Regions from separate parts of the Providencia sp. UF-183 genome, predicted to be linked through region 1. Evidence: predicted binding sites of a transcription regulator. Region 1 holds the regulator's gene; each other region holds the start of a gene.
What was found. Region 1 encodes CRP, which controls carbon source genes, mostly activating them, when cyclic AMP is high. Its sites were predicted from a motif close to ATGTGANNNNNNTCACAT; they were not measured.
Positions count from the first base shown of each region.

Region 2: the regulator CRP is predicted to act here: its motif matches at 4,130-4,147, upstream of msrB (peptide-methionine (R)-S-oxide reductase MsrB).
Region 3: the regulator CRP is predicted to act here: its motif matches at 6,827-6,844, upstream of AC4IFT_RS05695 (NupC/NupG family nucleoside CNT transporter).

Region 1 covers NZ_JBSICD010000017.1:82,569-91,449, forward strand. Annotated here, with positions in the region: gene AC4IFT_RS15760 (aminodeoxychorismate synthase component II) at 377-952, shown strand; gene AC4IFT_RS15765 (aspartate aminotransferase family protein) at 1,082-2,296, shown strand; gene AC4IFT_RS15770 (hypothetical protein) at 2,357-3,718, opposite strand; gene AC4IFT_RS15775 (hypothetical protein) at 3,903-4,877, opposite strand; gene crp (cAMP-activated global transcriptional regulator CRP) at 5,065-5,697, opposite strand; gene AC4IFT_RS15785 (OsmC family protein) at 6,052-6,453, shown strand; gene AC4IFT_RS15790 (phosphoribulokinase) at 6,544-7,410, opposite strand; gene AC4IFT_RS15795 (YheU family protein) at 7,469-7,678, opposite strand; gene AC4IFT_RS15800 (hydrolase) at 7,675-8,658, opposite strand; gene AC4IFT_RS15805 (LysE family translocator) at 8,760-8,881, shown strand, end outside.
Region 2 covers NZ_JBSICD010000007.1:65,725-79,400, forward strand. Annotated here, with positions in the region: gene sppA (signal peptide peptidase SppA) at 1-1,244, shown strand, start outside; gene ansA (asparaginase) at 1,413-2,432, shown strand; gene pncA (bifunctional nicotinamidase/pyrazinamidase) at 2,444-3,070, shown strand; gene AC4IFT_RS08515 (YeaC family protein) at 3,163-3,465, opposite strand; gene msrB (peptide-methionine (R)-S-oxide reductase MsrB) at 3,586-3,999, opposite strand; gene gapA (glyceraldehyde-3-phosphate dehydrogenase) at 4,355-5,350, shown strand; gene AC4IFT_RS08530 (D-hexose-6-phosphate mutarotase) at 5,582-6,463, shown strand; gene AC4IFT_RS08535 (MipA/OmpV family protein) at 6,528-7,280, opposite strand; gene alr (alanine racemase) at 7,413-8,492, opposite strand; gene AC4IFT_RS08545 (D-amino acid dehydrogenase) at 8,555-9,856, opposite strand; gene fadR (fatty acid metabolism transcriptional regulator FadR) at 10,355-11,071, opposite strand; gene nhaB (sodium/proton antiporter NhaB) at 11,292-12,839, shown strand; gene dsbB (disulfide bond formation protein DsbB) at 12,996-13,517, shown strand; gene AC4IFT_RS08565 (DUF333 domain-containing protein) at 13,591-13,676, opposite strand, start outside.
Region 3 covers NZ_JBSICD010000005.1:1,029-10,415, forward strand. Annotated here, with positions in the region: gene gltX (glutamate--tRNA ligase) at 1-1,011, shown strand, start outside; tRNA gene AC4IFT_RS05660 (tRNA-Ala) at 1,184-1,259, shown strand; gene AC4IFT_RS05665 (LysR substrate-binding domain-containing protein) at 1,277-2,161, opposite strand; gene AC4IFT_RS05670 (glutathione S-transferase family protein) at 2,274-2,897, shown strand; gene AC4IFT_RS05675 (LLM class oxidoreductase) at 2,914-3,951, shown strand; gene AC4IFT_RS05680 (SDR family NAD(P)-dependent oxidoreductase) at 3,997-4,749, opposite strand; gene AC4IFT_RS05685 (MarR family winged helix-turn-helix transcriptional regulator) at 4,872-5,288, shown strand; gene AC4IFT_RS05690 (DUF3820 family protein) at 5,294-5,512, opposite strand; gene AC4IFT_RS05695 (NupC/NupG family nucleoside CNT transporter) at 5,578-6,762, opposite strand; gene ligA (NAD-dependent DNA ligase LigA) at 7,037-9,055, opposite strand; gene AC4IFT_RS05705 (addiction module antidote protein) at 9,158-9,387, opposite strand, start outside.

The sequences.
Region 1 (8,881 bases):
AAACCTTATAATTAGCTCTATTTTTAGTGTTAATTTTAGCTCTAATTTAATTTTTGTCTATTAAATCAACGAAAAGTTTGTCTGAATTTTGTCGTTTTAGTAAATACTTTTACTTCCTTGTATTTAAAGTAATTCTTAATCTCATCATGAAATTGTTATGAGAGTGTAAATATAATTCCATGATTTTTATATGGAAATTTTTATGGGTAAAAAGCATTCCTTGACGTAAATAGGCTATTTTCCTGCTAAGGCTGTGCTATCATAGCCGCCCTTTGTCATTTTTCGTGGTGTTTTAATCATCGTTCTGATTGCTAATATCCGAAAAGTATGCATGGGATATAACATATAATGATAAAAATCAGTCGGATAGGCTACTATGCTTCTACTTATTGATAATTACGATTCATTTACTTACAACCTTTACCAGTACTTTTGTGAGTTAGGGGCTGAGGTTGTTGTAAAACGTAATGACGAAATTACCATCGAAGAAATTGAACAGCTTTCGCCTACGCATCTGGTGATTTCACCTGGGCCATGTACACCAGATGAAGCAGGGATCTCCCTTGAGGCGATAAAATATTTTGCGGGCAAACTGCCCATTTTAGGGATTTGCCTTGGTCATCAAGCCATAGGCCAAGCTTTCGGCGCATCTGTCGTTAAAGCCCGTGAAGTGATGCACGGCAAAACATCCGCAATTCATCATAACCATCAAGGCGTGTTCAAAGGTTTGAACCGGCCACTGACGGTGACTCGCTATCACTCTCTGGTTATTGCCGCAGAGACACTTCCTGTTTCTTTTGATGTATCAGCTTGGTCACTAAATAACGGTGATGTTGATGAAATCATGGGGATACGGCACAAAACCTTGCCAATCGAAGGCGTTCAGTTTCACCCTGAAAGCATTCTGAGTGAACAAGGTCATGAGTTATTGAATAATTTCCTAAAGTATTAGTTTGGTAATATTGTTCATAATAAATTAATTATGCATATTTCACCCTTACCTATTGCTCTTTTGTGATTTTTTATTCATATTTGATGCTTATATTTTCACTTAAGCATCAAGTTAGAGCAGGTGAGGGGTATGACAGAACAACAATCAGTAAATCGGCAGACTTTTGACCAAGTCATGTTGCCTATATTTTCGCCAGCAGAATTTATTCCAGTCAAGGGCGAAGGAAGCCGTGTTTGGGATCAGCAAGGCAAAGAATACATTGATTTTGCAGGCGGAATTGCGGTTTTAGCCTTGGGTCATTGCCACCCAAGTTTGGTCGCGGCCGTTCGTGAACAGAGTGAGAAGCTTTGGCACGTCAGTAATATCTTTACCAATGAACAAGCGCTTAAACTCGCGCAAAAAATGACCCAAGCAACATTTGCCGATCGCGCGTTTTTTGTGAACTCAGGTTCCGAAGCCAATGAAGCGGCTTTTAAACTAGCACGTCGTTATGCCATCACAAAATACAGCCCTTATAAAACCAAAATTATTGCCTTCAAGCAGGGGTTTCACGGGCGCACATTATTTACCGTTTCGGTCGGTGGACAAGCTAAATATGCAGATGGCTTCGGGCCAAAGCCTGCGGACATTATCCATGTGCCTTTTAACGACCTTGATGCGGTTAAAGCAGTGATAGATGAGAATACCTGTGCGGTTGTTTTAGAGCCTGTACAAGGTGAGGGCGGTGTCACTGCGGCTACGTCAGAATTTCTGCAAGGTGTTCGTAAACTGTGTGATGAAAATAACGCCTTATTAATTTTCGATGAAGTGCAAAGTGGAATGGGGCGTACAGGTAAACTATTTTCATATATGCACTATGATGTGACACCCGATATTTTAACTACGGCAAAAGCATTGGGCGGTGGTTTTCCAATTAGTGCAATGATCACCACAGAAGAAATCGCGAAAACCATGGAAGTCGGTTCTCATGGGACGACTTATGGTGGTAACCCATTAGCTTGCGCGGTAGGTAATGCGGCATTTGATATTATTAATACTGAAGAAGTGTTAAAAGGTGTCGAAAAACGTCGCGAGCTATTCGTTGCTCATTTAAATAAGCTGAACGATAAATATGGCATTTTCTCCGAGATCAGAGGAATGGGGTTATTAATCGGCGCGGAGTTAGATGGCAAACTATTAAACCGTTCGAAAGATGTTTTGCAAGCCAGTGCTGTAGAAGGCTTAATGATGTTAAATGCAGGCACTAATGTACTGCGTTTTACGCCTTCACTGATTATTTCTGAAGAAGAAATCAACAGCGGTATGGCGAAATTAGAGACGGCGATCGGGAAGTTGCTGAAATAAGTGAAAGATAAGTTGCAGAATGATTTCTGCAACTTATTAAAAAATTGTTTTTTATAACGGCTATTGAGCTGGTAATGGCATTTTTTTCATCTTAGCTTGGTCCTCTAACCGTGCTTGTAATTGCTCTTCTGAGCTATTACTGGGTATTCCAGCAGCTAGGCATTGAACTTTATGTTCATGTGAATATTTATTTACTTTTTTATTCTTGGCTAAAGGGTATTTATTTTTTAGTTTCTCTTTTTTTTGAGCTGTTTTTTTCTCATTAACCTTAGTGTCTGGTGTAAGGTTATTAGCCTCATTATCGGAACTGTAACCAGAAGATAATGAAGTGAGACTAATAGAGGTCATCATTTTCTCTTTATTAGCAAGTATTTCCCTTAGTGCTTTAATTTCATGATCTTTTATATCATTTTTAAGCTTTAATTCATGGAACATACTTGTTGAATTAATTTTGTTTTTAACTAACTCATCTATTAGATTATATAATGAATTATTTTCAAATATTAAATTATCAATATTTTCATTGTTTTTTGTGTTTTCTACTTCCGATTTTTTTTCAAATACATCATCAAAATCAAAGTTGTGAGATTCATCATGGTATATAGGCGTATTGTCTTCATCGTAAGTAACTAAAAATTCGCTCATTATTGGTTTTTTTATAGCTAAAATGTTTTTTTCTAGAGCACTTTTATCCAATGTAATATTGTGAATTTTATTTTTTATGTCTTTTAGTTCACCAGTTAGTAAATTTTTTACTGTCGTTTGCATGTTAATTAAACTTTCCAATTTTTCATTCTTTTCTTCCATGTTAATCTCTTTTGATACTTCTTCTTCTAATGAAGAAAGGTATTTACTTTCTTTTTTTAAGTGTGAAATTCCTCTTATTTTTGACTCATATCTTATGGATGATTTCAGATCATCAATTTCGTTTTTTAGCTCTTCTTGTTTATTTGTTAATTTTTCATTTCTGTCTAATAAATCTTGGTAATGTTTAAGGTAGCCTATTGTTTCATTTTGCTTTTCGATGATTTCATCTGTAGCGGGATTTTCACTAAAAAAACTATTCTTATCTAACAAGTTATTAATGGATTTTTCTATTTTATTTGTTAAATCTTTGATGAATTGTGGGATCTTAAAAGATTTTTCTATTAGCTTATTTTCGAGGGTGGATATTGTTTTTTTGTTTGAGTTTAATGTATGGAATAAATTTAATTCTTTTTCCTGTGATTCATTTTCTGTTAGGTTTATGTGAAACTTTGATTCCACATCTTTTTTGTTAAAACGAAAAGATGAGAATGGGTTATTTACTTTTATATTTTTAATTTTTTGTATAATAGTGGGTGTTTCTCTTGTAGCTCCAGTTGATGAAATTTCTTTGTATAGTGAGCTAGTTGTGGTATTGTTCTGGGGATTAGTTTTCATAGTCATATCCTATATTAATACTAAAAAGTAATTTATTAATTAAATATTCATGCTTAATATTGAAATTATTAACCTATTCAATATGTTGGTTTTATCTTATGACATTGTTATGTTGATAAGATGTAATTAATCATTGACTTAATGATGGTTTTAAATGAAAAAAGAAAACACTTTATTGAATGATTTATTTTTTTAATTCGTTCAATAAATTATCATTAATGTGAATTTGTTTTTGTATTTCAAAGATATTATCTTTAAGTGAATTCATTTCCATAATTAGTCTTTTTTCTTTTTTAATGCTATTGCTTATTTTTATTAAGTCAGAGTTTTTAATTGAAGTGACATTCCTATTTAAGTGAGGTTTTCGTTCTTTATGGTCTAATGGCGTAGATTTGTTAGATAGTTTGTAATGTTGCTTGATATATTGTGTTCTTAATGCTGATGTTTTTGTTTGTAATATATTCCCCTTAAAATCAAAAGTGCTTTTAGGTAGAGGGGTTGATTTAGAATGCTCTTGAATATTGTCAGCAACTCTATAGTGTACATATGTAATTTTTTTTTGAGAAAAAGGCGTTGTTTTTTGTTTAACTTGCTCTAATGGGGAATTAACATTAATAATTTCTTTTGTGTTTCTTTGAATTATTAAGGGGATTTTAGTACCGTTTTTATTTTCTAGTTGCCTAGGTGGATGATAGTTTTTTATGATTTCATCCTTTATTTCTGGAGTGTTGATATTAACCCCTGGAATTTTAACGTACCGATATAAAAAATTGGCATATCCATGCATTTCTTCATCAGCGCGATTGAAATTTTCAAAAATTGTCTGATTTTCTTTTATTAGCGAATTGGCATCTTGCTCATTATAAAAAGTAGATGCATAAAACTTATATAATCGACCTTTCAGTTGATCAACTTTATACTTAAATTCGTCAGAGTGTAATAATTTAGTATCCTTTATACTTTCTGAATCACTTTCATAAGCTGAGTCAATGCTTTCTAGGCTACAAGCATGTGATGGTTTAGATTGCCGCTGAGTGGATAATGGTTCTTTTCTCGATGAAGCAGTAACAGTAAAGATTTTCTTTATAAAATCATCGGAATTACTAATGTTTTTAAAAATATCGGAATGACCTGACAAATTGCTAAGTGTAATTTTCATAAATATAACCCTACTTAATATTATAATTATTATTTTATAGAGAGCTAAATAGAGAAAATATAAAGAAACGATACTCATTAAAAAATGATATATAAAATAATCGTATTTTGGGAAAATAGCGTTATATCGATGATACAACGCTATTTGAAAGTGTGCGCCCCACCAAGGGAGTGAGGCGAAAGGTTAATTATCGTGTACCGTAAACAACAATGGTTTTACCATGCGCAGAGATTAAGTTTTGATCTTCCAGCATTTTCAAAATACGGCCGACAGTTTCACGGGAACAACCAACGATTTGGCCAATTTCCTGACGGGTGATTTTGATTTGCATCCCGTCTGGATGCGTCATGGCATCAGGTTGTTTGGCTAGATTCAGTAACGTTTGTGCAATACGGCCAGTTACGTCTAAGAAGGCGAGGTTGCCCACTTTTTCTGACGTGGTTTGCAGGCGGCTTGCCATTTGCGCAGAGAGGCGCATTAAGATATCAGGGTTAACCTGAATCAATTGACGGAATTTTTTGTAAGAAATTTCAGCAACTTCGCAGGCGATTTTTGCTCTAACCCACGCAGTACGTTCTTGCCCTTCTTCAAATAATCCAAGCTCACCAATGAAATCCCCCTGATTCAGGTAGGAGAGGATCATTTCTTTGCCTTCTTCATCTTTGATTAAAACAGCCACTGAACCTTTAACGATGTAGTAAAGGGTTTCTGCTTTCTCACCCTGATGGATCAGTGTGCTCTTGGATGGATACTTATGAATATGGCAGTGTGACAAAAACCATTCAAGAGTAGGGTCTGTTTGTGGCTTGCCGAGAACCATTAGCGTTATCCTCTGTATGTTATTGCAGCCATCCGGAAAGCGTACCAGAAAGGCTGGCTTTAAAGTCACTAGCTTAGCATATTAATTTGTCTTATATACCCTAAATAACAGGAAGAGCAACATTGCATCAACCGCTTTTCATGGTTAGGGTAAACAAACTGATATCAACACTATAATATAATCAAATACAACGTTGAGTTTTGATCTTAATCCTATCAACTAAGTATTGTTTGTAGCATATCCAATACAGAAAGTCTTCCCTGTATCGCTTCAGCAGAATAAAGCTGATATAACATTCATTATATCTATGGAACAATGTAGCCTTTAAATCGATTTCATTTCAAGGGGAATAAAATGGAAGCAAGAGTTAAATGGGTAGAAGGACTCTCTTTTTTAGGTGAGTCAGCGTCAGGCCACCAAGTGATGATGGACGGTAACGCAGGCGATAAAGCACCAAGCCCAATGGAGATGGTATTAATGGCTGCGGGTGGCTGTAGCGCAATTGACGTGGTATCCATCTTACAAAAAGGCCGTAATGATATTACCGACTGTGAAGTGAAATTAACCTCTCAGCGCCGTGAAGAGGCGCCACGTTATTTCGTTAAAATCCATCTGCATTTTATTGTAACAGGGAATGAATTAACGGATAAAGCCGTTGAACGTGCCGTTCAACTTTCGGCTGAAAAATATTGTTCGGTCGCGTTGATGTTGGAAAAAACTGTCGAAGTGACCCATAGCTTTGAAATAAAAAATTAAAAATAAATTTAATTATTATTAATATATTTGAATTTAAAGATGCTTATCTTAATTATTGGTAAGCATCTTGTTTAATAATTAAAAAACAATTTAGCTATGTTTCTGGCTAATGAGTTTTTCGACTATTGGCGTCATAATTAATTCCATCGCGAGACCTAATTTCCCGCCAGGCACGACAATAGTATTCATCGCAGAGATAAAAGAGCCTGATATCATTGATAGCAGGTAGGGAAAATCGATCTGCTCAAGCCCACGAAAACGAATAACAATAAAACTTTCATCCTGTGAAGGAATGGCTTTCGCTGAAAACGGGTTTGAGGTATCCACAGTCGGTACGCGTTGGAAGTTAATGTGGGTACGAGAAAATTGCGGCGTGATGTAGTTAATGTAATCCCCCATCGAACGTACCACTGAATCCATTACCGCTTCTCGGGAGTGCCCGCGCTCAGTGGTGTCACGGATAAGCTTTTGTATCCACTCTAAGTTCACGATAGGCACAACACCGACAAGTAAATCAACATGTTGCGCAACATTGTGCTCAGGTGTCACTATCCCACCGTGTAAGCCTTCATAAAACAGCACATCCGTTTTTTCTGGCAACGATTCCCAAGGGGTGAATGTACCCGGTTGTAAACCATAAGGCACGGCTTCGTCGTAGGTGTGTAGGTATTTTCGTGATTTTCCACAGCCCGTTTTGGCGTAATCCACCAGTGTTTGCTCAAGTAGCGCAAAGTCATTGGCTTCTGGGCCAAAATAACTAATATGGCGGCCTTGTTCTCTGGCTTTACGGATTGCCATATCCATTTCAGGACGCGTATAGCGATGAAAGCTGTCACCTTCTAGCGTAGCAGATTGGATATTTAATTGATGGAATATTTTACGGAATGCTTGGCTAGTTGAGGTCGTGCCAGCACCGCTTGAACCAGTGATGGCAATAATCGGGTGTTTTTTGGACATAGCGGACTCCCTGTGTTGCGCTTATGGCCACTATTTCAGAAACAGCGAACGAAGCGGGTTAGCGGGCTTTAGGCATGAAATTAACGGATTCATGCAATTCTGACCAGACTAGCACAATTTCGCCAGAAACTAACTGCCGTTTCACATCGTTCACTTTATCTTGCAGACTTTTTTCTTGGGCGCCGTAGTCGGTGCCCTCGCGTAACACATAGCTTTCAATCAGATTATCCAGTGTTTCAGGCGCAAGCTCTCGCCAAGGAATAATCATTCTTTTTCCTTATTTAAATAAGGAGTTAGCCATTGTGGAATCCGGGTTTCTAGCCACATTTGAGGCTTTCTTAATGTCCCACTCACAAAGCCCACGTGGCCACCGTGTTCAGTCATTTGATATTCCACGTTTTTAGGTAAATGGGATAAATCAGGAACGACTTCAGGTGCCATAAAAGGATCATCTTTGGCATGAATGATTAACGTTGGTTTCGTAATATAGGCAAGCTTAGGGAGGGCGCTACATTTCTGATAATAATCCGTTGCATCATCAAAGCCATGAATACGAGCGGTGATAACATCATCAAATTCACGAATACGTTTCAGTTGTTTTAGCTGTAACAAATTTAATGGCAAGGAACCGGGGTAGCGAACCAGTTTACGAGTCGCATTACGCTTTAAGCCATTGAGTAGATAGCGTTGATAAAATTGGGAAATCCCTTTTTCCATACGCAATGAACAGGCTTCCAACATTAATGGGGCGGAGACCACAACGCCTGCATCTACATCGGCATTTTGACCGCTTTCAGCGAGATAACACGCTAACATATTGCCACCAAGGGAATAACCGACAGCGGCTGTTGGTGCATCACCAAAAGTTTGTTTTAGCCAGCGTAAGAAATAACGAGCATCATTGGTTTCACCTGAGTGATAGATACGCTGTTGGCGATTGGGCTCGCCGCTGCAACCCCGAAAATGCATAATCACACCTAACCAGCCTTGGTTTTGTGCACTTTCTAGCATACCGTGAGCATAGGGGCTTTTGAAATTGCCTTCTAAGCCATGAAAAATGACCAAACGCGGCTTATGTGCAGCGAGCTCAGGTTTTTCGCTCCAAGCAAGATCGATAAAATCGCCATCAGGCAATTCAAGTCTCTGCCAAAGAGGTTTAATTTTCGGTGTCCTGCGAAAAATTCTTGGCAATAACGTTTGGAGGTGTGGATTCTTAGCCCAACTTATCGGACGAAAGTTTTCTGACATAGCCTTATTTTATTTAATGGGGACTCTTGTGAGTCACATAACATACTGTTATTTTTTTGTGATGCAAGTAAACAAATTTGAGTTTGAGGATTAAAGTATAAATGACACTGGGGCTGATTTTTTCACTTTTTACATTTCTATTCATTGCAGCAGTCACACCCGGCCCTAACAATATGTTGCTGACTTCAAGTGCAGCAAACTATGGTTTTCGCCGTACTATCAC
Region 2 (13,676 bases), on a different contig from region 1:
TCGGAACGTATAAATCTGCGGTTGAACCAATGATGCGTGATGATATGTCCCCTGAAGCACGCCTAGCGAATCAACAGTGGTTAAATGCACTATGGAACAATTACTTGGATGCGTTAGCGGCTAACCGTAAAATGACTAGTTCACAAATTTTCCCTGGTGCAGATGCTATTCTTAGCCAGCTACGTGCAGTCAAAGGGGATAGCGCTCAATACGCATTAAAACAGAAATTAGTGGATAAAATTTACACCAATGAGCAAGTTGAAGAGCTCCTCAGCAAGCACTTTGGTTGGAATAAAGATGCTAAGCAATTCAATAATATCAGTATCTATGATTATTCCGCTAAGATTGCCGATACCACTGCAAACCAAGGTGGCAATATTGCGGTGATCGTGGTGCAAGGCGCGATTATGGATGGCCCTCAGACACCGGGAATTGCCGGTGGTGATACCATTGCAGCGCAAATACGTGATGCCCGCCTTGATGACAATATTAAAGCCATTGTCCTACGAGTGAATAGTCCAGGAGGAAGCGTTAGCGCATCTGACCTTATTCGTAGCGAATTAGCCTCTGCCCATGCAGCAGGTAAACCTGTTGTTGTTTCTATGGGCGGCATGGCGGCATCAGGCGGTTACTGGGTTTCCACGCCTGCGGATTATATTATCGCAAGCCCAAGCACGCTAACGGGTTCAATTGGTATCTTTGGCGTAATTAATACATTTGAAAAATCACTGGATTCTATTGGTGTATACACTGATGGGGTTTCCACCTCACCACTCGCTGATATTTCCCTCACCAAAGGGATCAACCCACAATTTGCCGATATGATGCAAATTACCATCGAAAATGGTTATGACACCTTTATTAACCTCGTGGCAAAAGCGCGAAACAAGACTCCTGAGCAAATCGATAAAATTGCTCAAGGCCGCGTTTGGATTGGTCAAGATGCGCTGAAAAATGGCCTTGTCGACCAACTGGGTGATTTTGATGATGCGGTGGATAAAGCTGCAGAATTGGCTAAACTGTCCGATGTGCAGCTAGATTGGATGAAGCCAGAGTTGTCCTTTATGGATCAACTTCTACTTGAGTTAACCAGCAATGTTCAAGCGGCAATGCCAGATGTTCTGCAAGTCTTTTTACCACCTGCTGTGGCAACCGATATTCGCCAACAAGCTCAATTTTTCTTAAAAATGAATGACCCACAAAATCGTTATGCATTTTGCTTAAATTGCGCTGAAATTAATTAATTCACATCCCCCTCTCACTTCCGGGAGGGGATTTCTCTCACAGTATACTCAAATTACCTCATTTCAATCTGCCAATTCGCAATTTAACGATAGTAATACACCTGTAATTACGTCAAAATTCAGATAATTATTTTCACTTCTCCATGCGCGAATAAATTAGGTAACCAAATGCAGAAGAAATCTATTTATGTTGTCTATACGGGCGGTACTATCGGCATGCGCCACTCACCACAAGGCTACATCCCTGTCTCGGGTCATTTACAAGCGCAATTGGCTCAGATGCCTGAATTTCACCGTCCAGAAATGCCTGAGTTCACAATTCGTGAGCACCAACCGCTAATCGACTCTTCTGATATCACACCTGAAGATTGGCAACTCATTGCCGATGACATTCGCCAAAATTATGAACTATATGATGGCTTTGTTATTTTACATGGCACAGATACCATGGCGTTCACGGCATCTGCACTTTCTTTTATGTTTGAGAACTTAAAGAAACCAATTATCGTGACAGGGTCACAAATCCCACTGGAAGCGTTACGTTCTGATGGGCAAACTAACCTATTGAATGCGTTGTATTTAGCAGCGAATTACCCGATTAATGAGGTCGGGCTATTTTTCAATAATAAATTGTACCGCGGTAATCGCACAGTCAAAGCTCACGCAGACGGTTTCGATGCTTTCAGCTCACCGAACTGCTCCCCGTTGATGGAAGCCGGTATTCACATTCGTACTTTCAATGCTTGCCCTGCACCTATTGGTGTGGGTGAATTCAAAACCCATCGCATCACCCCGCAACCTATTGGCGTTGTCACACTCTACCCTGGGTTATCGATTGAGATTGTTCGTAATATTCTTCAGCAGCCCGTCAAAGCATTAATTCTGCGCTCTTATGGTGTTGGAAACGCACCTCAGCAACCTGAGTTACTGCGTATCCTACGTGAAGCCACCAATCGTGGGATTATTGTGGTCAATCTAACACAGTGCATCTCTGGGCGTGTGAATATGGAAGGCTATGCCACAGGTCATGCCCTTGCAGAATCAGGGGTCATTAGCGGTTATGACATGACTTTTGAAGCGGCCTTGAGTAAATTACATTACTTACTAAGTCAAGATTACACACCTGCGCTGATCCGCGAATTAATGCAAAATAATTTACGTGGTGAATTGAGCTACGCTGATGAATAACTGAGGAAATGATGAAAACGGCCCTATTGTTAGTCGATTTACAAAATGATTTCTGTACAGGCGGTACGCTCGCCGTGAATGAAAGTGAACATGTTATAGTCGTAGCCAATAAGGCAATCACGGTTTGCCAACAAAAAGACATCACCGTCATTGCGAGTCAAGATTGGCACCCTGCGGAACATTTAAGCTTTGCGGAAAATTCAGGTACACAAGTTGGCGATATCGGTGAACTTAATGGATTACCGCAAGTGTGGTGGCCCGTGCATTGTGTCCAAGGCGAGCAAGGTGCGGATTTTCATCCCCGATTAAACACGCAAGCCATCCAAGAAACGTTTACCAAAGGTGAAAACCCACAAGTTGATAGTTATAGTGCTTTCTTTGATAACGACAAAGTGAGCCAAACACGCTTACATGCATGGCTACAAGCTCAAGGGATCACCCGCTTAATGATTATGGGGATTGCGACCGATTATTGCGTTAAATTTACGGTGCTTGATGCCTTAAATTTGGGCTACAGTGTCGACGTGCTAGTGGATGGCTGCCGTGGGGTTAACTTAACGGCTAATGACAGCCAGAATGCGTTAATCGAGATGGAACAGCAAGGTGCCAAACTTATCACATTAGATGATATCGTCTAATCGTCCATTATCTTCGGCAATATTTTCTCAGGCTCGGTGTCCCTTGAGAAAATATTGCCTTTTGGCACTCCATTAAAATACTGCAGTTTAACTTAATCGTTATTTTGCGGTTTGAGTGTGGCTAGCATTTCCCCTTGGAACATCGTTTTGAGCTCTTGCTTACTCTTCATGGTGATTTCACCGTTTGTCCCTACCGTCATATGCTCAGGGTTATGGTTGTTACGCGATTGCCATAGCATGACCATCTGTAAGCTATGTTCTTTCTGCTCCGCCGTTAAAGGAACCCCATCAGGCCATTTCCCTAACTCAACCGCGGTGACAAGGCGCTCATAAATTTCCGGGGTCATCACTGCAAGTAATTGTTCAATATGTTTTGGGTCGACTTCTACGCTCACGGCACGCTCCTTCGAAAATGTAAACTGACGTTTAATTAAACTGCTTTTTTATTTCTAGCTGAATCGTTATTGCCTGCAAAAGCTGAAAGTAAAAAATAAACTTCAGCACCCTTCAGCTGCCTATCCACGTGTCTTTTCACCTGACTCTTCATCCAAAAAGCTTAAGGATGCTGAATTAATACAGTAACGTTGTCCCGTTGGCATAGGACCATCAGGAAACACATGCCCTAAGTGTGCATCGCAATTTTGACAGCGAACTTCGATGCGGTGCATCCCATGAGAGAAATCTTCGATGTATTTGATGGCATGGTCGTTCACTGCTTCATAGAAGCTCGGCCACCCACAACCTGCATCAAATTTGGTCTCAGACATAAATAAAGGTGTACCACAGCACAGGCATTCGTACACACCCTCTTTACGGTTATGCAATAATTGACCACTGAATGGCGGTTCGGTGCCCGCTTGCTGTGTAACATAGCGCTGCATCTCATTTAAATCTGAAATATCAACGTGTTGTTTATCTTTCTGTGACATGACTTACCCACGTATTTAAATAGTTTGTTCGGTTGATGACTATCATGCTGTAATTTTTAGCAACAAAAAATTAACAACATTTTTTATAAAACTATTCTAAACTAAGAAGCATCTTACTTTCCGTTTTGATTTGTGAAGCGTATCACATATATCACTGATAGATGGTTTCATTATGCCGTACAATCCCGATAATACGTGCGGCTGTATTTGCCGCTGAAATGGCTGACAAATAAGCAGTTAGTGGTATCAGAATTGATTTTTTTCAATAATTGACACGATTCCGCTTGACGGCTGGCAAGGTTTTGGTAACTTTAACTACAACTTAATTCACGAATAAATAGCTGGTGGAAATACTATGACTATCAAAGTAGGTATTAATGGTTTTGGTCGTATTGGCCGTATCGTTTTCCGTGCTGCACAAGAGCGTTCTGATATCGAAATCGTTGCTATCAACGACCTGCTCGATGCAGAATACATGGCTTACATGCTGAAATACGATTCAACTCACGGTCGTTTCAACGGTACTGTTGAAGTTAAAGATGGTCACCTAGTTGTAAACGGTAAAAAAATCCGTGTTACTGCAGAAAAAGATCCTGCAAACCTGAAATGGAACGAAGTCGGTGTTGACGTTGTTGCTGAAGCTACAGGTATCTTCCTGACTGACGAAACTGCACGTAAACACATCCAAGCAGGCGCGAAAAAAGTTGTTCTGACTGGTCCTTCTAAAGATGACACCCCAATGTTCGTTATGGGCGTTAACCACAAAGCTTACGCAGGTCAAGAAATCGTTTCTAACGCATCTTGCACAACTAACTGCTTAGCTCCACTGGCTAAAGTTATCAACGACAAATTCGGTATCGTTGAAGGTCTGATGACCACTGTTCACGCAACAACGGCAACTCAGAAAACTGTTGATGGCCCTTCTCACAAAGACTGGCGTGGTGGTCGTGGTGCTGCTCAAAACATCATCCCATCTTCAACTGGTGCTGCTAAAGCTGTAGGTAAAGTTATCCCTGAGCTGAACGGCAAACTGACTGGTATGTCTTTCCGTGTTCCTACTCCAAACGTTTCAGTTGTTGACTTAACTGTTCGTCTGGAAAAACCAGCAACTTACGCACAAATCTGTGATGCTATCAAAGATGCGGCTGCAGGCGAGCTGAAAGGCGTTCTGGGTTACACTGAAGATGACGTTGTATCAACAGATTTCAACGGTGAAAAACTGACTTCTGTGTTTGATGCTAAAGCAGGTATCGCACTGAACGATAACTTTGTTAAATTAGTTTCTTGGTATGACAACGAGACTGGCTACTCAAACAAAGTATTAGACCTGATTGCTCACATCTCTAAATAAGAGCTGTTAAGTAATTAGTCTGACTGAGCCGCCTATTGGCGGCTCTTTTGTATCATATCGAATACTGCATTAACATTTTCACTCACCTCATTTATCTTTAATCCATTATTCGATACTGTATAAACATGATTTTCGTAAGATTTAAGATAAGTGCCACACATCGCACAAATCTGCCACACGCAAAACGTATAATGCGTATTCATTCTGTCTCCACTAACACAGGCCGATACCATGCACGAAAAAATTTTTGCTCTACCCGTCATTAAACAACTTTCTGCCTATATCACCCAACGTCAATTAGGTGACTTGCCACTGATTGTAGTTTCTCACCCAAAAGTACGTGGTGCAGTGAGTCTACAAGGCGCTCATCTCATTGATTGGCAGCCTGCAGGGCAAAAGCCGTGCCTCTGGTTAAGCTCTGAAAGTGCGTTTAAAGACGGTGTGGCTATCCGTGGTGGTATTCCTATCTGTTGGCCATGGTTTGGCCCTGTAGCAAGCCCTAGTCACGGATTTGCGCGTATTTTACCTTGGCAGTTTACTGCCCATAATGAACATGATGATGGCGTGATTTTAACTTTCACGCTCACCGACACAGAATATACTCGTAAACTCTGGCCCCATGAGTTCACCTTGATTTTGCGAATGAAACTCGGTGAGACCTGTGAGCTTGAGCTCGAAAGTTATGGTGATTTTGAAACGACAGCGGCATTGCACACTTATTTCAATATCAGTGATATCCATAAAGCCACTGTTTATGGCCTTGGTGGTCATTATTTCGATAAAGTCGCCGATAAAGAAGTGTATGAGTCTGAACCGTTAAAATTCAATAAACATACTGACCGCATCTATTCAGAACCTGAAGAGTACAGCCTTCTACGCGATGATGGCTGGAACCGCACGATTGAACTACATCATTATCATAATAGTGATGTGGTGTGCTGGAACCCTTGGGCGGAATTATCATGCAGCATGCAAGACATGCCGAATAATGGTTATAAACAAATGGTCTGTGTTGAAACGGCCAGTATTAATGTGCCAATGAAAAGTGATGCGCAGCACCCTGCTCGACTATCTTTAGTGATGGTAAGCCGCGATAATAAACCGCAAGATTGATATTGAGATAAAATAAAACCCCAGTAGGATCACCCTCTGGGGTTTTATGATTGTTAACGACACATTAGAATGTGTAAGTTACACCCGTCCACATAATCGCAGAAACGGATTTGTTAACCATTGGGCTGTCTTTAACTTCACTCGGTAGGCGGTCAACACGCCCCATCGCAAATACAGTCCAATTTTCGTCGAAACGGTAGTTACCTGTGACTTCCATATACGGCGTCCAGCTTGAGCCTGGGTTATAGCGTTTTAAACCACTGTTACGGGATTCTTTTGAAGAAACACCATACTCATAACGGTTTTGATTTTTGCTATCCCATTTGATACCCAAGCCCGGTGTGATTGACCATTTGTCACCTTCGAAACCATACAGGTACGCAAACTCACCACGAATACCGTTGCTTATCCCAAGGATGTCACCTGAAATATTGGTGCGCAGTGTTCCCCAGTCCGCTTTATGGCGATAAGTTAAACCTGACATGACAGTATCACGGCGACGGTCTAATTCACGCATCGCTTTGTCATCATTGTCTTTAGGTTTGAAAAATTGTGGGTAATAAAATGCATCTAAAGACAGTTGATCTTGCGTGTCATTCCACAGGTAGTATCCCGCCGCTAATGTATGAAAGTAAAAGTTTTCACTGTCATAATTTACAATGGGTACTGGTGTAATGTAATCACGAGACTTGATGCCTTTATATGGCGTAGATTGTGCCAATACTGAGCCACCAACAGACCATGTACCCGCTAAAGCAGCACTAGATAACACGCTCAACGTCACAGCAAGTGTGGTTAATTTAATTGTTTTAGACATATTTAAACCTAAAAATAATGAGAGACGGATCAACGTTATATGTTATATCAATATGGAAAGATTCCCAATATTCATAATCTAAATCACATTTAAAGCTAAATCTGTGAAATTATTTACAGCATTGGTTAACAATTATTCTACGCTTTTTTCGTAATGAACAGGAACTCTTTTTGCAAGGGCACACATTAATTCATAACCGATCGTCCCCGCGGCTTGTGCCACGTCATCTACGGGTAGGTTTTGTCCCCACAATTCGACTTTTGTTCCTAACTTCACATCATCACAGTGGGTAATATCAATCGTCAGCATATCCATGGAGACAGCACCGAGTAAATCACAGCGCGTTCCGTTACACAAAACGGGCGTACCATTCGGTGCATGGCGAGGGTAACCATCCCCGTAGCCGCAAGCCACTGTCGCAATACGCATGGGTTTTGATGACGTAAATCGACTACCATAGCCAATCGACTCTCCAGCCGTAATATCGTGTATCGCTATCACTTCTGATTGCAACGTCATGGCAGCTTTTAGTGAATATTGATGCACATCTGCTGATTTACCACTTGGCGATGCGCCATACAGTAAGATCCCCGTCCGTATCCAATCATATTGCGTATCTTTATGCCAAAGTGTCGCCCCCGAATTAGCAATGCAAGTTTGTAGAGACAAGTGGCTAAATTGCTTAATTTGTTCAAATGGTTCAGCAACCCCTGTATGCGTATCTGAATTAGCAAAGTGACTCATTAATGTTACTGAGGCAACATTTGGCATACCCACCAGCCGTTGAACAACCGCTTGATACTCTGTGGCAGTAAAACCTAAACGATTCATCCCACTATTGAGTTTTACATACACCGAAATTGGGGAAGATAACTGTGCATTTTCAATGGCATAAAGTTGCCATTCACTGTGTACACTGGTGGTTAAATGATATTGGTCGATAGCGCCTAAATCTTGCGGCTGAAAAAAGCCTTCAAGGAGCAAGATTGGCCCCTCCCAACCTTCCTCACGCAACAAAATAGCTTCTTGAATATCTAACACTGCGAAACCATCTGTCGCTTTTAATGCGGGCCAAATGTGTTTAATGCCATGACCATAACCATCCGCTTTCATGACTGACCATATTTTTGCTTGCCCTGAATGCTGACGCACAACGGATAAATTATGTTGTAAATTGCCTAAATGAATAACAGCACTAATTGGGCGTGGCATCTCAATTCCTTAAATACATGTCTATTTTTATGTCAGCACATTGGTTATCTAACCTAAATAAATTAACGCGCGGGGTTTAAATGCCCACCTGCCACTAATTTCGTATTAAACCCATCTAAATACCGTGATACTGATAAATCATCAGAGGCAATATCAGGTGTATTTCCTGAAATTAAATCCGCCAGCAATTTGCCCGCACCGCATGCCATTGTCCAGCCTAACGTGCCGTGCCCCGTATTCAAATATAAATTGCTATACGCGGTTGGCCCGACAATCGGTGTACCATCTGGCGTCATAGGTCTGAGCCCTGTCCAAAATTGCGCTTGGCTGATATCACCACCACCTTGATACAAGTCTTGTACCACCATTTTCAATGTTTCACAGCGTTTTTTTAGGATCTCTAAATTAAAACCAACCACTTCTGCCATGCCACCGACACGAATGCGTTCGTCAAAACGTGTCACTGCAATTTTATAGGTTTCATCTAAAATGGTGGAGGTTGGCGCTCTTTCGGCATCAATAATTGGCATTGTCAACGAATAGCCTTTGAGTGGATAAACGGGGATTTTAACCAATTTTTGCAATATTGCTGTGGAATAAGACCCCATGGCCACCACATATCTATCCGCTTGCAGGATCTGACCATCAATACGCACACCACTTACGCGTTGGCCTTCCGTTAGAATTTGTTCAACTTGCACACCAAATTGGAATTTTACCCCTGCATCACTGGCCATTTTAGCGAGCTTCTTAGTGAATTGTTGGCAATCCCCAGTTTCATCATTTGGCAAACGCAACCCGCCCGTCAATTTGTGTTTTACAAATTCGAGCGCAGGCTCTGCTTTGATCAATTCATCAGAGGTTAGCAATTCATACGGCACGCCCTCTTGTTGTAACACAGTGATATCGTTCGCGGCATTATCAAATTGCTTTGCAGTGCGAAACAGTTGCAGCGTGCCCCCTTGGCGCTCCTCATAATGAATTCCGATATCATGTCTAAGTTCACGCATGCAGTCACGGCTATATTCAGCAATACGAACCATTCGGCTTTTATTCATTGCGTAATGCTGAATATCGCAGTTTTTGAGCATTTGCCACATCCAGCGTAACTGAAACAGCGACCCATCTGGACGAATTGCCAGTGGCGCATGCTTTTCAAACATCCACTTCACGGCTTTCAGGGGAATTCCTGGGGCACCCCATGGCGTTGCATACCCGGGTGAAACTTGTCCTGCATTGCCCGCACTGGTTTCTTCAGCAACATCGTACTGTCTATCCACAACAATAACTTCATGGCCTTCTTGCGCCAAATACCATGCTGTTGTCACACCAATAACACCTGCACCTAACACGAGAATTTTCATAGGGCCCTCAGCCGCGAAATGATGAATTATTCATTAGAATAATATTCTAGTATTCTTTTGCCAATGCAGTGAATTAACACTTTTAACAATTCAGATAAAAAGTTCAATTATTGTCACAATATATTTACAATATGGATTTTTATTCTAATAGATGGAATATAATAAAATCCATTTAAATCATAATTATCAATGAATTACAATAAGAATTGAAAATAAACCTAAAAATCAAAATGATATTTTTCAGTATAATCTATCAAAGAGTAAGAACTTACTGTCGATTACCTCACACTCACCAACGCCCACTTTAAAAGCCAATACATCGTTAATTGCAATATTCATAGAATATTATTTTAATTAAACGTTTTATATCGATTGTTATAGCGTACATTCCCATGAAGAACGATAAAACGCACGTCTTAAAAAGACTAACAATAAAAAAGCCAGCAATCATCGTTGAATGCTGGCTTTAATCATTGAAATTTTGGTTATGCTATATGCTTAACGAATATGGGCTAAATCAGATGGCATATTGCCTTGCATTGAATGCCAAATCAGGCCACTTTCCTTACCGTAATTACGTACACATTCCATAATACGGTCATAGGCTTGCTCACGGCACAGGTGGCTCAGTTGCTGGTAAAAGCTTAATGCTAAGCGCCTTGCTTCCGGGTTAGAAAAATAATACCGGCCAACACGGGTATACAAACCTCTTAACCCATTAATAATCAGCCCATAAATTGGGTTACCTGACGCAAAAGCGAGACCGCGGAAAATGTTATAATCCAAATCGCTAAATGCATCAGAATTGTCTTCCACTTTTTCTCTGCCCGCTAATACTTCTAAAGACTTTTCTGGGTTGTTCCGAAATGCTGTTCGGATAAAAATCGCGGCAATATTTGTCCGTACCGCCAGTAAATTATCAATCAGTTGCGGAACTCTATCGTGATCTAATCGAGCAAGCGTTTCTAAAATGTTTAAGCCCGACGTTTCCCAATAGTTGTTCACCTTCGTTGGCTTACCATGTTGGATGGTCAACCAACCATCACGAGCCAGACGCTGTAACACCTCACGTAAGGTAGTGCGTGTTACACCAATTAACTCTGACAGTTCGCGCTCAGCGGGCAAGATTGAACCTGGTGGGAAACGGTTGTTCCATATACTTTCAATAATGTACTCTTCCGCAAAACCTGCCGGGCTTTGAGCTTTAATAACCATATTTTTATTATTCCAAACCTTTTAAACGGATATTGGGGAAATCATACCAGATTGTCTTCTTCTGATATAGTTAGACTCAAAATAAAGAGTGAAACAAATCATAGAATTTCCATATAATTCATACATTATCAATTAGCAAATAGACTTAAAATCCTTAAAAGATAAGAGTAGTATGTTGTGGAACGTGACATAACATCCAATAAGAGGATAACGAGCCATAATGGATTTTAGTTTAAAAAGTGCATTTTTGAAAAACTTTCTGGGAAATTCCCCCGATTGGTACAAACTTGCGATTATTATATTCCTGATAATCAACCCAATTGTTTTCTATTTTGCCAGCCCATTTATCGCGGGATGGCTATTGGTGATTGAATTTATATTCACACTCGCAATGGCATTAAAGTGCTACCCATTACAACCCGGTGGCTTACTCGCTATCGAGGCAGTTCTTATTGGCATGACAAGCCCTGCACAGATTTCCCATGAAATCAGTAACAACCTTGAAGTGGTTTTACTGCTGATCTTTATGGTGGCAGGCATCTATTTTATGAAGCAGCTTTTGTTATTTGTTTTCACCAAATTACTAATAAACGTCCGTTCTAAACGAATTCTGTCATTAGCTTTTTGCTTAGCAAGTGCGTTTTTATCTGCTTTTTTAGATGCGTTAACCGTTATAGCTGTCGTGATCAGCGTTTCCATTGGTTTCTATTCTATTTACCATCAATATGCCTCCAATCAGCACAGTGATATTGACCTGCAAAATGATGGATTTATCGATAGCTGCGAGCAAAAACAAACGTTAGAACAATTTCGCGCGTTTTTGCGTAGCTTAATGATGCATGCAGGGATCGGTACGGCACTCGGCGGTGTGATGACTATGGTCGGCGAGCCCCAAAACTTAATCATTGCAAAACATGTTAATTGGGATTTCATCACCTTCTACCTACGCATGGCGCCTGTCACTATCCCTGTTTTCCTATGTGGTTTAATCGTTTGTTTTCTCGTTGAAAAATTCAAACTGTTTGGTTATGGTGCCGAATTGCCAGATAGTGTTCGCCAAATTTTAACCGACCACGATAAAAAAATGACAGCAAAGCGCACGAAAAAGGAACAAGCGCAGTTATGGGTACAAGGGTTAATTGGTATTTGGCTAATCGTCGCTTTAGCGTTCCACTTGGCTGAAGTTGGGCTTATCGGTTTATCTGTGATTGTGTTAGCGACTACATTTTGTGGTATTACTGAAGAACATGCGTTAGGTAAAGCGTTTGAAGAAGCGCTCCCATTCACCGCATTATTAACCGTCTTTTTCAGTATTGTTGCCGTTATTATTGATCAACAGCTATTCACGCCTTTTATTCAGTTTGTTTTGCAATCATCTGAATCTTCTCAGCTATCACTGTTTTATCTGTTTAACGGGTTGTTATCCGCTGTATCTGATAACGTCTTTGTGGGTACTGTGTACATCACGGAAGCAATGAAGGCGGCGAATGAAGGGCTTATTTCATCTGAGCAATACCAGTTTTTAGCCGTGGCTATCAATACAGGGACAAACCTCCCTTCTGTTGCAACACCGAATGGGCAAGCCGCATTCTTGTTCTTATTAACCTCCGCACTCTCACCATTAATTCGTTTATCATATGGTCGAATGGTTTGGATGGCTCTGCCTTATACTATTGTCATGACCATTGTGGGCTTATTAGGCGTAGAATACTGGCTCGTACCAGTTACCCATTGGATGGAGTCCATCGGTTTGATAACTTTTGGATAGGGATTATACTCAACATCAATCAGGCGTTTTATCAGCGCCTGATTGTAATGTTAGGTAAAACCTAACTCGAATCGGTATTTATTTTGCTTTAGGTGCTTTTTTTATCAGGCAGATAGGGGCAAAATGTGCGCATCACTCAATTAGGATATCTCAAGTATGTTCCGATTTTTTAACTACTGCTCACAAGGACGAGGCGCATGGCTATTGATGGCCTTTACAGCCTTTATGTTAGAGTGTGCGGCATTATATTTTCAACATGTTATGAAGCTACAACCTTGTGTAATGTGTATTTATGAACGCGTTGCATTGCTGGGTGTTATGTTTGCAGGCTTAATTGGCGCGATCGCCCCCCGAAATATCATTATCCGCTGGGTAGCTATTGTTGTTTGGATTTACGCAGCATGGCGTGGTTTAGATCTCGCATGGGAACACACCATGCTGCAACTTTACCCTTCTCCATTTGCGTCTTGTGATTTCTTTGTCAACTTCCCAGATTGGCTACCATTACAAGAATGGGTGCCTGCGATGTTCGAAGCGACGGGTGACTGCGCGGTGAGGCAGTGGGCATTTTTAGGCCTTGATATGCCACAGTGGTTGATTGGTATTTTTGCTGCTTATATTTTAGTGGCAGTTATTGTGTTAATTAGCCAGTTTTTCCCTGCTAAAAAATCGTTTTAATCACAAACAAATTCACTAAATGCAAAAAGCCCCAAATTAAAGGGGCTTTTCTTTTATTAGGCTGAAATAAACATTAAATACAGGCACCACTTTGGATAGCATTTGCGGCACAACGTCTACCATTAGCAAATTGGCAAACTGCCGTTTTATCGCCATTTA
Region 3 (9,387 bases), on a different contig from region 1:
CCGCATGTTGTTCGTTTCCGCAACCCACAAGACGGTTCTGTGATTTTTGATGATAAAATTCGTGGCCCAATTGAATTTAGCAACCAAGAGTTAGATGATTTAATTATTCGTCGTACTGATGGCTCACCAACGTATAACTTCTGTGTTGTTATTGATGACTGGGACATGGAAATTACGCACGTTATTCGTGGCGAAGATCATATCAACAACACGCCTCGCCAAATCAATATCCTAAAAGCATTAGGTGCGCCAGTACCTGTGTATGCTCACGTTTCAATGATTTTAGGTGATGATGGCAAAAAACTGTCTAAACGCCATGGTGCAGTTAGCGTCATGCAATACCGTGATGATGGTTACCTGCCACAAGCGCTACTGAACTATTTAGTGCGTCTGGGTTGGTCCCACGGTGACCAAGAAATTTTTACCATTGACGAAATGAAGGAGTTTTTCAGCCTTGATGCTATTAGCAAATCAGCAAGTGCATTTAATACTGAAAAGCTGCAATGGTTAAACCATCATTACATCAATACATTACCTGCTGAAGAAGTGGCGGTGTACCTTGCATGGCATATTGAGCAGCAAAATATTGATACCAGCAATGGTCCACAATTAGTTGAGCTAATCAAATTACTGGGTGAACGTTGTAAGACGCTGAAAGAAATGGCTGAATCTTGCCATTACTTCTACCAAGACTTTGAAGAATTCGATGCTGATGCAGCGAAAAAACACCTGCGCCCTGTTGCTCGCCAGCCATTAGAAGTGGTTAAAGATAAATTAGCCGCAATCACTGATTGGACCGCAGAAAATGTCCACCAAGCAATTGAAGCTACTGCAACTGAATTAGAAGTCGGCATGGGTAAAGTGGGTATGCCTTTACGTGTTGCTGTAACAGGTGCTGGTCAATCTCCGGGCCTCGATGTGACTGTCCACGCAATTGGCCAAACGCGTTCTATTGCTCGCATTGATAAAGCCTTAGCGTTTATTGCTGAACGCGAAGCATCTGCCCAATAATTGATGCTATCCCTGCCCTCATTTCTTGGGGGCAGTTTTTCCTTTCTTATGTTTATGCTTACGTTGATTGCAAAATGCTCTATATTTCAGCAATTAAACGGAAAAACCGATTATTTTATTGACACTCCTATCGAGCTTGAATATGATGCCTCCCGTCCAAAAGATTTTGTTTGGGGCTATAGCTCAGCTGGGAGAGCGCTTGCATGGCATGCAAGAGGTCAGCGGTTCGATCCCGCTTAGCTCCACCATATTTCGCCTTCCTTTATTAATTTCCTTTTGCTTCCGTTTTTATCCAATTTATAAATTTAATGATTTCTGGCCTTTCAATTGTTTCAGGCAGCATCACCAAATAATAGGCAAACCTAGCGGGCCATGGCTTATCAAGCACTTGCACTAAGCGTTTCTCTGCAATTTCTTGCATGGCATACTCTTTAGGTACCAACGCCAATCCTTGCCCAGCAATTGCAGCACGGATCAGCAAATAATCATCGTCAAATGCACTTCCGCGTTTTGCTTTTTCGTTGTATTCCACCCCATGAGCCGCCAGCCAAAGCGACCAATCCATACGGTCGTTATCTTGCAATAATGGGTAATTAAGACAGTCCTGAGGGGTTTCAATCACTGCGCTAAGCGGAAAATTTGGACTCATCACTGGCAATAAAACGGGGCTTATTAGCTGCTCACTGACTAAATTTGGGTAATTCCCTAGCCCATGGCGAATAGCAATATCGACTCGCTGTTGGTGCAAATTAACCAATGTTGCAGAGGCCTCAATATGCACTTCTATTTCAGGGTGTAACTGGGTAAATTTCCCCAAACGAGGCACTAACCAAGAAGCCGCGAACGAAGGAACTGTGCTAAGAGTGATCGTTTGTTCTTGCTGTATATTTTCAAGCACATACATAGCACCCTCGATTTGTTCAAACGCCTGCAACAATGCAGGGTAAACTCGTTGCCCCGCATGTGTTAACTCCATACTGTGATGACTACGCACAAACAAGGCTACCCCCACCCGCTCTTCTAACAAACGAATTTGCTGGCTAACAGCCCCCGAGGTCACACCAAGAAAGCTCGCAGCCTGCTTAATACTTTTATGTTTTGCCACTTCAGTGAAAGCGCGTAAGGCAAGTAAGGGGAGCACTGGATTCATAGTTTAGTTTTTCTAAATTCAAGTTGAGTTTATATGGTTTTATTTTCTTCATTAAAAAACCAATAATCAAAAGTAAATATCAATATATCCAGATAAAAACTAGAAGGCAACTATGCTTGAACTTTATACCGATAGCTCCCCAAATGGATTCAAGATAACCATAGCATTAGAAGAACTAAACTTGGATTATCACCTTAACCATATACAGATTTCCCGAGGGGATCATCAACAGCCTGCTTTTTTGCAGCTTAATCCTCACGGTCGTATCCCTGTCCTTCATGACCCACAAGCGGATATTACCCTATTTGAATCCGCGGCTATCTTACTGTACCTCGCAGAGAAAACAGGCAAACTTTTACCTAACACGCCTAAACAGAAATGGGAGGTCATCAAATGGCTACAATTTCATTCAGCCAGCCTTGGTCCGATTATTGGCCAGTGGGTCAATTTCGCAATTTTCGATAAATCAGTTAAACCAGATGTGGTTGAACGTTATTTCACAATGACACACAAAGCACTCAAGGTATTAGACCAACAATTGCAAAATAACCCCTTTATTGCAGGAGATAGCTATACGATTGCGGATATTGCTAACTTTGCTTGGCTACATATTGCGGAGGTGATTGACTTCGACTTTAGCCAACACACGCATTTATTTGAGTGGTACCAACGCATTGCAGCAAGGCCTGCTGTCAAAAAAGGCATTGCGCTCCCAGCCCCTGCAACTGAAGCATAGAATAGGAAATTCACTTGTGAATACAACGGCTTTTTTACCGAAAACGAAAGCATTACCTTCGACTTCATTTACTAACCATATTGGTTACCGCCGCATGTTCGCCCCTGATAAACTGACATTGGGGATCTTTCTTCCCTTACGATTTTATCAAGGAGATGAACAAGTATTAAAAGGGCAAATAGAACTAATTGAATATATTGACCAAAAGAATTTTGCTGCGGTCTGGGTACGAGACATTCCCTTATTCGACCCCATTTTTGGTGATGCAGGGCAACTTTTTGACCCACTGACTTATTTATCGTTTATTGCTGCCAGAACAAAGCAGGTTGCACTCGTCACCGGTAGCTCTATTTTTTCACTGCGCCACCCAATTGATTTGGCCAAAGCTGCCACCACTATCGACCAACTTTCTGGTAACCGCTTAGTGATGGGAGTAGCCTCTGGGGATAGAGCCATTGAATACCCAGCTTATGGGATTGATTACGAACAGCGGGCTGCTCGTTTTGCTCAGTCGATTGATTACTTCCGCCAGCTGATACAGCGCGGCTCTCTGGAAATTCAGTCACCTTTAGGCACAATAAGCCGCGCAGAATTGTTACCTAAACCGGTTGCAGGGCAAATTCCCTTAATTGTGACAGGTTCATCTGGCCAATCCAAACAATGGGTAGCGGATTACGCTGATGGTTGGCTATCCTACCCTGAAGCCACCAGCCACTCTGAAGGGGCAATCCGGCTAGGGCAGAAAATTGAGGCATGGCGCTCCCTCATTCCAAACAACGATTTCCGCCCACACATGACGAACGAATGGATTGACCTTGTAGATGACCCGAACTACCCAAGAACACCGTTGCGTGGAGGGTTTACCCTGCGTACTGGGCGCCACGGTTTGATTCAATTGCTTGAAGAATGGCAAGATGCGGGGGTAAACCATGCCGCATTAGGTATTCAATATTCACAGCGCCCAGCGGCAGAGGTTCTACAAGAAATGGCGGAGGATATTTTACCGCACTTCCCAAGCCACCAAGCAATACAAGGAAAACCTGTAGACTGGTAATGTTTAGTAGGCGCCTTATCTTGCTACATAAGGTGCCTAAAAGAATCACTGTGCTGTATAACCACCATCAATGGGAATAAATGCACCCGTTATAAAGCTGCTGTCCGTTGATAATAAAAAAGCCACCACATTAGCTATCTCTTCTCTTTTCGCCATCCGCCCCATTGGATGTGTCGATGCCATCCAATCTTGCGTATCCTGTGGTAGCATCGCAATATTCGGTGTTTCAACATAACCAGGCCCTACGGCATTAATCCGTATACCTTTTTTGGCATTCTCTAACGCAGCTGAGCGTGTAAGCCCTAATACCGCATGTTTGGCCGCAGTATAAGGTGCAATACCCGCTATCCCTGTCACACCATTGCAGGCAGATAAATTGACGATTGCCCCACCGCCGCTGCGATGAATTGCAGGTATGGCGTATTTCAAACCATGAAATGTCCCTGTGATGTCTGTTTCAATCACGTCATGCCATGCCTCTAATGGGTAATCCTCAATATTTACACCATGCGGGCCTGTCACACCTGCGTTGTTGACTAAAAAATGCAGCGCACCATATTTTGCTTCTATCTGCTTAATGGTTGATTGGAAATCCTTTGCATTTGCCACATCCATTTTTATTGCACTAATACGCTCCTCTGTTGGCGTAATTTCGTGGACGGCTCGCGTTAGGGCCTCTTCATGACGCCCTGTTATAACCACTGTCGCGCCTAATGAGTGCAGTTTTAATGCAATACCAAAACCTACCCCTGTAGATGCTCCTGTTACCAACGCGATTTGGTTTGTGAATTGTTGCATAGCCACCTCAATTATAATTAACTTTAGTTAACTATAATTAATTAACTAAAGTTAATCAATCACTCGTTTTCTTCTTAGTGCCAAGGTATACTTTCCCTGTTGAATAATAAGGAAGAATTTTTATGTCCCGTTCCCTTGAAGACGCATTATCATTGTTGCAATGCACACTGGTTGCACGCCGTGTCAGCTTTACGCCTGAACAAATTACGTGGGGACAATATGATGTACTGGAGATTTTGAGGCTTAAAGGGGATTTAACGCCAAGCCAACTCAGCCAATTACTGGGCATTTCTCGACAAAATTTATCGAAGTTTTTACGGGTATTAAAGTCTTTTGAGTTTGTCGAACAATATCAGTCTGAAGAAGACAAGCGGGAATTGATCACACGTTTAACAGACAAAGGGGCTCATTTTTTACAACGTGCGGCAACAGGCCGAGCAGAAAATGCAGTTAAAGTTAAAGCCGCATTAACGCAGCAAGAACAAGACATTTTTATTCAGTTGAGTCAGAAAATTACTGACGCTTTAGGGCATGAGTGATCTCATCACTTAGCCCGTTTTAACGGCTTTACTAACCCTTCTAACCCTTCAATTTTCAAACCAAGGGTCATTTCCATCAACTGCCCAAGCCGCCCAGCTGGGAACTCCCCTTTCTTATAAAACCAAAGAAGGTATTCTTCTGGTAAATCAATCAAAATACAGCCTTTGTATTTACCAAATGGCATATAGGTATTTGCCATATCGATAAGATCTTGCTTTTCCATTGTTGCCCCCATAAAAAAACGGCGTCCTAATGAACGCCGCTCTTAATCTAACACTTTTTTGCGAATTACAATACTAATCCGACAACTGCAGCAGATAAGAAGCTAACTAAGGTTGAACCGTATAGTAATTTCAGACCAAAACGCGCCACTGTGTTACCTTGTTTTTCATCTAACCCTTTGATAGCACCAGCGATGATACCAATTGAAGAGAAGTTAGCGAAAGAAACTAAGAATACAGACAAGATACCAACAGAACGCTCAGATAAGCCACCTGCGATAGCTTGCAGGCCATCCATTGCAACGAATTCATTCGTTACCATCTTGACCGCCATGATCCCACCCACTTGCAGCGCTTCATCCGCTGGGATACCTAAGATCCAAGCAAATGGATAAAACACATAGCCCAGCATAGTTTGGAAGTCGATACCGAAAATAGCAGAGAAAATACCATTAACCATTGCAATCAAGGCGATAAAACCAATCAGCATTGCAGAAACGATAATCGCGACTTTAAACCCAGCAAGAATATATTCACCTAACATTTCAAAGAAGCTTTGGCCTTCATGCAGGTTGCTCATTTGAATGTCTTCTTCACCTTCAGGTGGGTACGGGTTGATTAAAGACAACACCACGAACGTACCAAACATATTCAGAACCAGTGCGGCAACGACAAAACGAGGCTCCAGCATTGTCATGTAGGCACCCACGATTGACATGGATACTGTGGACATCGCGGTAGCCGCCATGGTGTACATTCTGCGCTCAGACATGCGGTTAAGCTGGTCTTTATAGGCGATAAAGTTTTCAGACTGACCCAGTAACAATGAGCTTACTGCGTTGAATGATTCCAGTTTACCCATTCCGTTAACTTTAGATAACACAGTACCGATGATACGGATCACAATCGGTAGGATTTTAATGTGCTGTAAAATCCCGATTAAGGCAGAAATAAAGATGATTGGGCACAGAACTTGTAAGAAGAAGAACGCTAAATTCCCTTCAATCATGCCGCCGAAGATAAATTTTGTCCCTTCTGCTGCGTAACCCAACAAGTGCGTAAATACCCCAGCGACACCCAGAACAAAAGACTCACCAATATTTGATTTCAAGAACAGGTACGCTAATGCAATTTGAATAACAAGCAGTTGAACAACATAGCGAGGACGGATCCCCCTACGGTTACTACTTGCTAAAATGGCAAGAGCAGCGATTACTACTAAAGATAAAACGAAATGCAGGATCGAGGTCATATGCGACTCCAACAAATTTAAGAATCAGTCTATGTGCATATTCTATGTAATAGGTAACATTTAAATGAGACAGATGTCACATTAATATGAAAACTAACTAGGTGTATTTTGCAAAAAGCAGAAGGGGATCACGTTTCAAACAGAGAGAAAGGGACAGATGACCTTTTTTGCACAGAAATTTAATTAAAAATTTAGTTTAGGTCTTACAACAACCTATCAGTGACTTAGTCACCTCACCTTAGTGAGATAACTAAGCCAAATAGAATATAGTTCACTATTCAATATTCAGCAAACGAATCAACTCATCTTCATCAATCACCTGAATACCTAACTCATTCGCTTTTGCTAATTTCGAACCGGCCGCTTCACCCGCAATCACCATATCCGTTTTCTTCGACACACTCCCTGCGACTTTTGCCCCTAAAGCCACTAGCTTATCTTTCGCTTCATCACGGGTTAAAACACTCATCGAGCCCGTTAATACCACGGTTTTACCTGCGAATGGGCTATCAATGTCGGCACTATTAACCACTTTCACTTCTGGCCAATGAATATTCGCTTTCGTGATTAAATCGTTAATAACCGCTTGGTTATGCGCTTCGTGGAAGAAATTTACCACATGCTTAGCGACTACATGGCCGATATCTTGTACGGTTTTTAAAGACTCTTCATCCGCAGCCATAACTGCATCTAATGTTGCGTAGTGCGCCGCCAAGTTAGCCGCTGTCGCTTCACCAACTTCACGGATCCCTAGTGCATAAATAAAGCGGGCTAACGTAGTTTGTTTAGACTTTTCGAGCGCATCAATCAGCTTTTGTGCAGATTTTGGCCCCATTCTATCCAACCCAGTTAACTTGCCTGCACTTAATTGGTAAAGGTCGGCTGGTGTTTGTACATATTCTTTTTCGACCAACTGGTCGATAATTTTATCGCCCATGCCATCCACATCCATAGCACGACGAGACACAAAGTGTTTGAGTGCCTCTTTACGCTGCGCACCACAAATTAACCCACCCGTACAACGCGCAACAGCCTCACCTTCAATACGTTCAATGTCTGAGCCACAAACAGGACACTGAGTTGGAAAGACGATTTCACGGCTATCTGCGGGGCGTTTATCCGCAACCACACTGACAATCTGTGGAATAACATCCCCAGCACGACGAATAATCACCGTATCGCCAATATGCACGCCAAGGCGCTCGATTTCATCTGCGTTATGCAATGTCGCATTACTGACAATAACCCCCGCGACTTGGACAGGCTCCAGGCGTGCAACGGGGGTGATCGCCCCCGTACGCCCGACTTGGAACTCCACGTCTTTCAATAACGTAATTTGCTCTTGTGCAGGAAATTTAAATGCCGTAGCCCAACGCGGTGCGCGGGAAACAAAACCTAACTCCTCTTGGATTGCAATTGAGTTGACTTTAATCACCACCCCATCGATATCAAACCCTAATTCAGGGCGAACTTGTTCGATTTGGTGATAAAAATCCAGTACTGCTTTATGGCCTTGGCGCAGCTGTACATAGTCACTGACGGGCAGACCCCACGCTTTAAACTGCTGCAAACGATCATAATGCGTGTCTGGCAACGTACCACCTTCAATCAACCCAACTCCATAACAATAGAATGTCAGAGGCCTTTTCGCGGTGATGCGCGGGTCAAGCTGGCGCAATGAGCCCGCAGCGGCATTACGTGGGTTAGCGAAAACTTTACCATCAGTTCGACGCGCTTCTTCATTTAACGCTTCAAACCCTTTTTGTGGCATAAAGACTTCACCGCGAATTTCCACACGAGCAGGAATGTTGTCTCCCGTTAAACGTAAAGGGATTGCACGGATAGTCCGCACATTCGCCGTAATATTTTCGCCAACAGTGCCGTCTCCACGAGTTGCTGCTTGTACAAGTTCGCCATTTTCATATAACAAACTCACCGCCAAACCATCAAGTTTCAATTCACAACAAAATGTGAGTTCATCGCGGTTTTTTAAGCGATCTCTAACGCGTTTATCAAAAGCCAAGTAACTCTCTTCATCAAAAACGTTATCCAAAGACAGCATCGGAATTTCATGGCGCACCGTTTCAAATGCGGACAAAGGTGCGGCACCGACACGCTGAGTTGGCGAATCGCTGGTGATAAGCTCTGGATTCGCTTCTTCTAGCGCCTTCAAACGCTGCATCAGTTTGTCATATTCCGCATCAGGAATTTCAGGAGCATCAAGTACGTGATATTGGTATTCGTGATGGCGTAACTGTTTTTTTAATTCTTCGATTTCGTTTTTGGTAGTCATGATCCACTCGTAAAGATAAAAAACCCCCAATCAAGGGCTGACGCCACAAGAAATCAGGCATATTGAAAGCCAGATTATTGATTTTCTGGCTCGGTGATAAAATTAGTTAATGTGGGTTTTTACCGTAAGTTCAACACCCAGCGCTTTCATCACGGCTAACGTGGATTTTAACGTAGGGTTACCATCTTCACTAAATGAGCGATATAACTGCTCACGGGAAAGCCCCGTTTCTGCCGCGATTTGGCTCATACCCTTAGCTCTGGCCACAATGCCTAACGCTTTCGCAATGTACGCTGAATCCCCTGTTTCGATTGCGTCAGCCATAAAAAATG